Regions from separate parts of the Solibacillus sp. FSL K6-1554 genome, predicted to be linked through region 1. Evidence: riboswitches for the same ligand, from Rfam matches in the RefSeq annotation. Region 1 holds a riboswitch; the other holds the start of a gene.
The links. A riboswitch is a leader RNA that binds a small molecule or an ion and turns the genes downstream of it on or off. The one in region 1 is predicted to bind FMN.

Region 1 (3,429 bases):
TGCATCATAATTATTTGTTTCAGCCATTTTTTTTGCAACAAACGGTACTTCAAAAGCACCTGGCACCCATGCTGTATCAATGTTTGCTTCGTCAACACCGTGACGTTTTAAACCATCCAGTGCACCGCTTAATAACTTATCATTAATAAATTCATTGAATCGCCCAACGACAATTCCGATTTTCAAATCTGTTCCGACTAATTGTGCTTCAAATGTTTTTCCCATTTTAATTGCTCCTTTTTATACCGATACGGTAGTTAATTTTATATATTGAACTAAGTCTTCGATTGTAATAAATTTCAGTTTATGTTTTTGTGCTAGCTTTTCGAGCTGCGGCATGCGGGCCATTGAACCATCTTCGTTCATAATTTCACAGATGACCGCGACTTCATTTGAACCGCAAAGCTTTGCCAGGTCAACGCCTGCTTCCGTATGCCCTCTACGTTCCAACACGCCCCCCTGTTTTGCAATGAGGGGGAATACATGGCCCGGACGATGAAAATGCTCCGGTTTTGTTGCTGGATCCAGCAATGCTAACATCGTTTTAGAACGTTCAAATGCACTTATACCTGTCGTTGTATGGATATGATCGATACTAATCGTAAAAGCCGTTTGATATGTATCGGTATTGCTTTGCACCATTGGATGAAGGGAAAGCTTTTCTGCAATTGCAGATGAAATTGGTGTACAAATTAACCCTCTTCCATAAAGCGCCATAAAATTAATATTTTCCGGTGTAGCGAATTCTCCTAACACAAGAAAATCCCCTTCATTTTCACGGTTCTCGTCATCTGACACAATAATAATCTCACCGTTTTTCAATGCCTGAATTGCTTCTTCAATCGTATTCATATATCACCACTCCTTTAAAATCCAGTACGTTGCAAAAAGTCCATTGTAATCGTACTTCCCGTTTGATTTTGTAAATGTTTTTTTACATATTTTCCGATTAGATCTGTTTCAATGTTCACAACATCTCCTGGCTTTTTATAGCCTAGTACAGTCTGCTCATACGTATGAGGGATTAAGGAAATGGTAATGAATGTGTCTGTCACCTCAAAAATCGTTAAACTCGTACCGTCTACAGTAATCGAGCCTTTCTTGATGCATTCTGCAATCAAATGCTTTTCCATTGCCAGATCAATATAAACTGCATTGGCGACCGGTCTTTTCCGTTGAATTGTCGCAATCCCATCCACGTGGCCCGATACAATATGTCCGCCAAAACGACCATTCGCCGACATTGCCCGTTCCAAATTGACAGGCATACCTGCTGCTAATTGCTGGAGGCTGGTTGCTTTGACGGTTTCCGGCATAACATCCGCCAAAAATACGGTTGGCGAGAAATGCTTTACAGTCAAACAGACACCGTTAACGGCAATACTGTCCCCGAGTTGGACATCCTCTAAAATTTTGCTTGCGCGAATGGCTAGTTCCATCGCTTGTGTGGACTGGCTGATCGTTTCAACCGTTCCAAGTTCTTCAATGATTCCTGTAAACATCCTGCTCACCTCTTTTTAATAATAAAAAAGAACCCCGATTGAAGTCGGAGTTCGATGAGAGGAAAATTGAGCATCATCAAATAAGCTTTTTGAAGATAATTTTCAAAAAACTGCTGACATTGCTTCCTTCTCCCATCCAGACTATAACTGTCGGCTTTGGACTTGCACCAAATCCTGCACACAAAAGTGGCTCACGGGCTTAGAGATTACTCATCACCGTCGATTGGGAATTTCACCCGACCCCGAAGGAAATTATTTTTCATTGGAAATAAAAAAATCCCGTCACAAGGCGCGACAGGAAAAGTGTATAGCAAAAAACCACATTAAAAATCAAAAAATTTTAAAAATGTGTTGCCATTCCTTCTCCCATCCAGACTATAACTGTCGGCTTTGGATTTGCACCAAAATCCTGCACACAAAAAAGTGGCTCACGGGCTTAGAGATTAACTCATCACCGTCGATTGGGAATTTCACCCGACCCCGAAGGAAATTATTTTATTTGAAAGTTATTGTAACATAAATAAATTAAAAAGCTAATAGTATTTTAGCACTTACTTACTTTTTGTTCCCTCAATCTTTTTACATCTACCCCTCTATCAAATTAATATTTTGAAACTTTACTAATGGTAATATGTAGAATAATATACATAATATAACAGAAAATAGAAAGGAGTTATTGCAAGCTGATTTTAATTGTTTCTCATTGCTTGGTTGCTTTTTTTAAGTTTTAATTCGAATAAAATATAGTGTCGGATAATCTTCAGTAATATAAAAAACAAATACCTTTTTAACGATAATGGAGGCTTTTATGGCGAATAATTCACAGTCGAATAAATATCTTATCTTTCTAGAACTACTGTTTTATGCAGCTTTACCCTATGCAATATGGAAGTTTGGCCGAGAGCCTTTTGGTGACTATGCTGCGATGCTGCTGTCCACTGTTCCCGGGATAATTTATACTGTTTACCGCTTTGCTAAGGATCGGCAGTTTAATGTGACGGGCTTGTTTATTTTAGGCTCGATGCTTATAGGTACTACGTTAGATTTATTGTCAGGTTCAGCGGAGCAAATGATTTGGAATAATGTTTATTTAGGTCTTTTTTACACATTTCTCTATGTAATTTTATTTATTATAAAAAAGCCTTTTCCTTTGTATGTTGCAATTGATTTTGCATATTTGCAAGGCTATGCACGAAAGGACAGTAAAGCTTTGTTCTTTCAAAAAGGGATTTTCGGATGGTTTCAGCTGATCCAGATTGTTTTCATTATTCGAGGACTTGTTATGGCAGGAATTACGGTCTTTTTGCTACGGAAATACGGAATTGACAGTTATGGGGATATGCTGATTTATAAACGTGTAGCAAGTTGGGTATTTTCCGGAATTGTCATGGGGATGTTCTTTTACATCAACGTAATTGTTCAAAAATATACGAATCGTTTACAGGAAAAGAAGGATGAAAAGCTGCCAGAACTTGACATTGTGGCGGATTAATTTTTTTCGAAAGGGTGATGGAGATGACAAACATTAAAGAATGTCCAAAATGTGGCGGTACGGAATTAGGTAGAGGAAAACATAGCGGGTACAGTGTTATGTCACCTGTTAATAAATTAAGTTTAGGATGCAATATCGAGTACATTATTTGTACCGATTGCGGGTTTATTATTGAAGGCTATGTCGTAAAACCCGGGAAATTTAAAGGGACTTTTTAACGAGAATATAATCAAGGTGCGAAATGTTACATTATCGGCATTTCGCATTTTTTTTGATTACTTTTATTAGAAGAAATTTATTTATATTAGCACTTCTGCAGGTGAAATTAGAAAAGTTGGCGTGCTTATTAGCTAATCAGGAACTGATATTAGCATATCCAGCTCCATTATTAGAAAATCCGCAACTTATTAGAAAATATGCGGTTTTATTAGCACA
Region 2 (3,429 bases), 780 kb from region 1:
TCAGACTCCAGAAACGGAAGAAAATATGACGATGAGTGCAAAAGAAGATGCGTCTACACAAAATGAGCGCTCCATGATTAATAGTTTTACGACGGAAGCTCAACCGGAGCAAACGTTAGTTTATGAAAATGAGCTTGCCGACAACACATTATTAGAAATTGGTCTTGCAGGGGATGATGCAGAAAGCGTACCAGTGAGCATATTGATTCCAAATGAAGTTGTTGCCGAAAAAACAGGTACAGAAAATCCGTCAAAGCTGGAACTTTATAATACATTCAGTCCGTTGCTTGATGAACAGTCGCTCGGGTTTAATGAATATCATCCTTACAAGGGTGAATTGCGAGAAGAAGGGAACACGCTAGTTCACATATTGCCGGAGGGTCACCAATATGATGCAGGAACAGCTTCCTTATCGAATTATCTTGGTTCACTTGTCGATACTTTCAGTGATGCATATACGGAAGTGCAAATAGAAAATATCTCCGGAAAACCAATTTACTTCGATCATATTGGCGATGTAAATGAGCCGTTTCTATTAAATGATGAGAACGCTCAATATAATTATTTTATGTATCAGATGCGCAATGGGGCGGTATATTTAAGTCCGAATTTCCGAATGAGCTTTACAAATGTCGAAGAAGCAATCAAAAATATGACGGTGGAAGCGAACGATATATATAGAACGGTTATATTGCCAGGTGTATATTTAAAAGTTGAAGACGCTGAATCAGTCGTTACGATTACATTTGAAGAGCCTTTAAACTTGGAGAATTACGAGCCTGCACAAGCAATGCGAATGATTGAAGGGTTAATAATGACAGCGGCAAGTTTTGATAAACAAGTCAAATTCGAAAATATTGTACAGGAACAATGGGGCGGTTTTGATTTCACAAAACCAGTGGAGAAGCCGATTGCTGCAAATCGTATCCATTATGAATTTCAATAATCCAAATTAATTTACTAGGAATTGTAAGCAATGGGCTTTACAATTCCTTTTTTTTATATATAATAAGAATTGTAGCAAGGTAATTGTTACATAATTTCATATTGATTCATCTTCGGGGCAGGGTGTAACTCCCGACCGGCGGTAATAAAAGTGATAACCTCTGACCATTTACTTGGAGGAAGTTATGTCAAACTTTTCGAGCCCGCGAGCCACTTTTGTGTGCAGGATTTGGTGCGATTCCAAAGCCGACAGTATAGTCTGGATGGGAGAAGGTGAAGGTACGGTCGTCATTTTTTTGAAAATGCCGTGCTTTGCAGTACTTATTTTCAAGTTCCTTATTTGTTGCGGAATATTTTTTCGTATACAAAAATCAGGAATTGCTGCAAATGCACTGATAGACCCTTTATTTAAGTGTGCCTATTTCTCCCTTATGCTCTATTTGAGTATAAGGGTTTTTTCATGAAATGATTTGATACGTCCTTTCTTCTTGCGAGATGGAATCAGCAAAGAGGAGAGATTTATATGCAAAAAAGAAGTTTAAAGTTACGGTCATTCGTAACAATCGCAATGCTGAGTGGAGTTTCATTTGTTCTAATGTTGTTAAACTTCCCACTACCATGGTTCCCAGTGTTTTTACAAATTGATTTCAGTGATGTGCCAGCATTGATTGCGGCAATTACAATGGGTCCTGTTGCGGGTATTCTAGTTGAACTTGTCAAAAATGTGCTTGACTGGATTTACACAGGGGCTCCTGAAGGAATTCCGGTAGGCCATATGGCAAACTTTGCTACAGGTGTCTTATTCATTTTACCAGCTTACTATATTTATAAAAAATTCCCTTCTGCAAAAGGGTTGATGACAGGCTTAGTGGTTTCTACGGTTGTTATGTCACTAGGAATGGCAGCATTAAATTATGTGGCGTTCTTACCGCTGTATACGTACTTACTAGGCTTCGAATATAATATGTACGAAACGATCGTACTGGGTATTTTACCATTTAATATTGTCAAAGGAATTATGATGATTGTTGTCGTGACGATGCTTTACCGTACAATGCGTGTATGGATTGAAAATCAGCGCCGACAATATTTAGCTTAATTAAATAATAAAATTTGGAGCGATGTCGTAAAAGTGTTAACTTTATGACACCGCTCCTTTTATATTTACTATTACTATTGTCATTCTGTTATAGGGCTGATATGATATTGTACATTGTTAAGAAAATTAGGACGTTTCATTAAAACACCATGAAATGACATCTTGGGAGAGAATATGATGGACAAAAAAATACCATTTTCAACCTATGCAGTAATCGGAACGATGCTGTTTGGTATGTTTTTTGGAGCGGGAAATTTAATATTTCCGATTCAAATGGGGCAATTGGCAGGAACGAATTATTGGTTTGCGCTAATTGGCTTTTTAGTTACGGCAATTGGTTTGCCGTTTTTAGGAATTCTGGCAATCGGATTGTCGGGAAGTAATGGATTGCGTGATTTGGCAAGTAAAGTACATCCAGTGTTTGGATTGTTTTTTGCATTGGCTTTATATTTAACAATCGGGCCGTTTTTTGCAATTCCACGTACAGCAACCGTACCGTTTGTCGTTGGATTTGAACCGTTTATCGATCCTTCACAGGCAACATTGTGGCTAGCGGTATTCAGTTTTATTTTCTTCACGATAGTTTTTTACTTTTCGTTAAATCCGGCGAAAATAATGGACATTATCGGAAAATACTTAACGCCAGCCTTTTTAATATTTTTATTTTTATTAATCGGAATTAGTCTATTTTCTCCGATGGGGAAATTTGTTGAGCCTGCTGGGGCTTATATTAACGAGGCGTTTATGACAGGATTTAAAGAAGGCTATAATACGATGGATGCACTTGCTTCACTTGCGTTCGGTATTGTAGTCATCCATGCGATTAAACGGACAGGTATTACAGATAAAAAAGAAATTGCAAAAGCGACTTGGAAATCGGGTATTTTTGCAATGGCATTAATGATGCTAATATACGGTCTGATTGCTTACATGGGAGCATCAAGTGTAACCGCTATTGGTACATTTGAAAATGGTGGGCAAATTTTTGCGGCTGTAGCTGATCATTACTTCGGCTCATACGGTGCGATTTTGTTGGCGATTATTATTGTACTTGCATGTTTGAAAACAAGTATTGGGCTCATTACTTCATGCAGTGAGTTTTTCCATGAAGTGTTTCCGAAAATCAGCTATAAGACATTTGTAGTGATGCTATGTGCTGTTTCTTTTATCATTGCGAACTTTGGGTTAACGAATATTATTACATATGCGGTTCCGGTGTTGATGTTCCTTTACCCGCTGGCAATTGTGTTAATAATCCTGGCACTTTTAGGACCGTTGTTTCACTATAAAAAACCTGTATTTACAGGTGCGATTGTGCTGGTATTCTTTATTAGTATAATTGATGGATACAATGCATTGATCGGTAGTGTACCGGCATTTGAAGT

Region 2: another riboswitch for FMN. It lies ahead of MHB58_RS06335 (ECF transporter S component); the one in region 1 lies ahead of ribE (riboflavin synthase).

What each region holds. Positions count from the first base shown of each region.
Region 1 covers NZ_JBBOSS010000001.1:2,098,355-2,101,783, forward strand. The annotation lists gene ribH (6,7-dimethyl-8-ribityllumazine synthase) at 1-225, opposite strand, end outside; gene ribB (3,4-dihydroxy-2-butanone-4-phosphate synthase) at 241-852, opposite strand; gene ribE (riboflavin synthase) at 867-1,502, opposite strand; FMN riboswitch at 1,623-1,756, opposite strand; FMN riboswitch at 1,857-1,994, opposite strand; gene MHB58_RS10250 (VC0807 family protein) at 2,311-2,994, shown strand; gene MHB58_RS10255 (hypothetical protein) at 3,018-3,212, shown strand.
Region 2 covers NZ_JBBOSS010000001.1:1,320,161-1,323,589, forward strand. The annotation lists gene MHB58_RS06330 (hypothetical protein) at 1-946, shown strand, start outside; FMN riboswitch at 1,051-1,224, shown strand; gene MHB58_RS06335 (ECF transporter S component) at 1,469-2,044, shown strand; gene brnQ (branched-chain amino acid transport system II carrier protein) at 2,222-3,429, shown strand, end outside.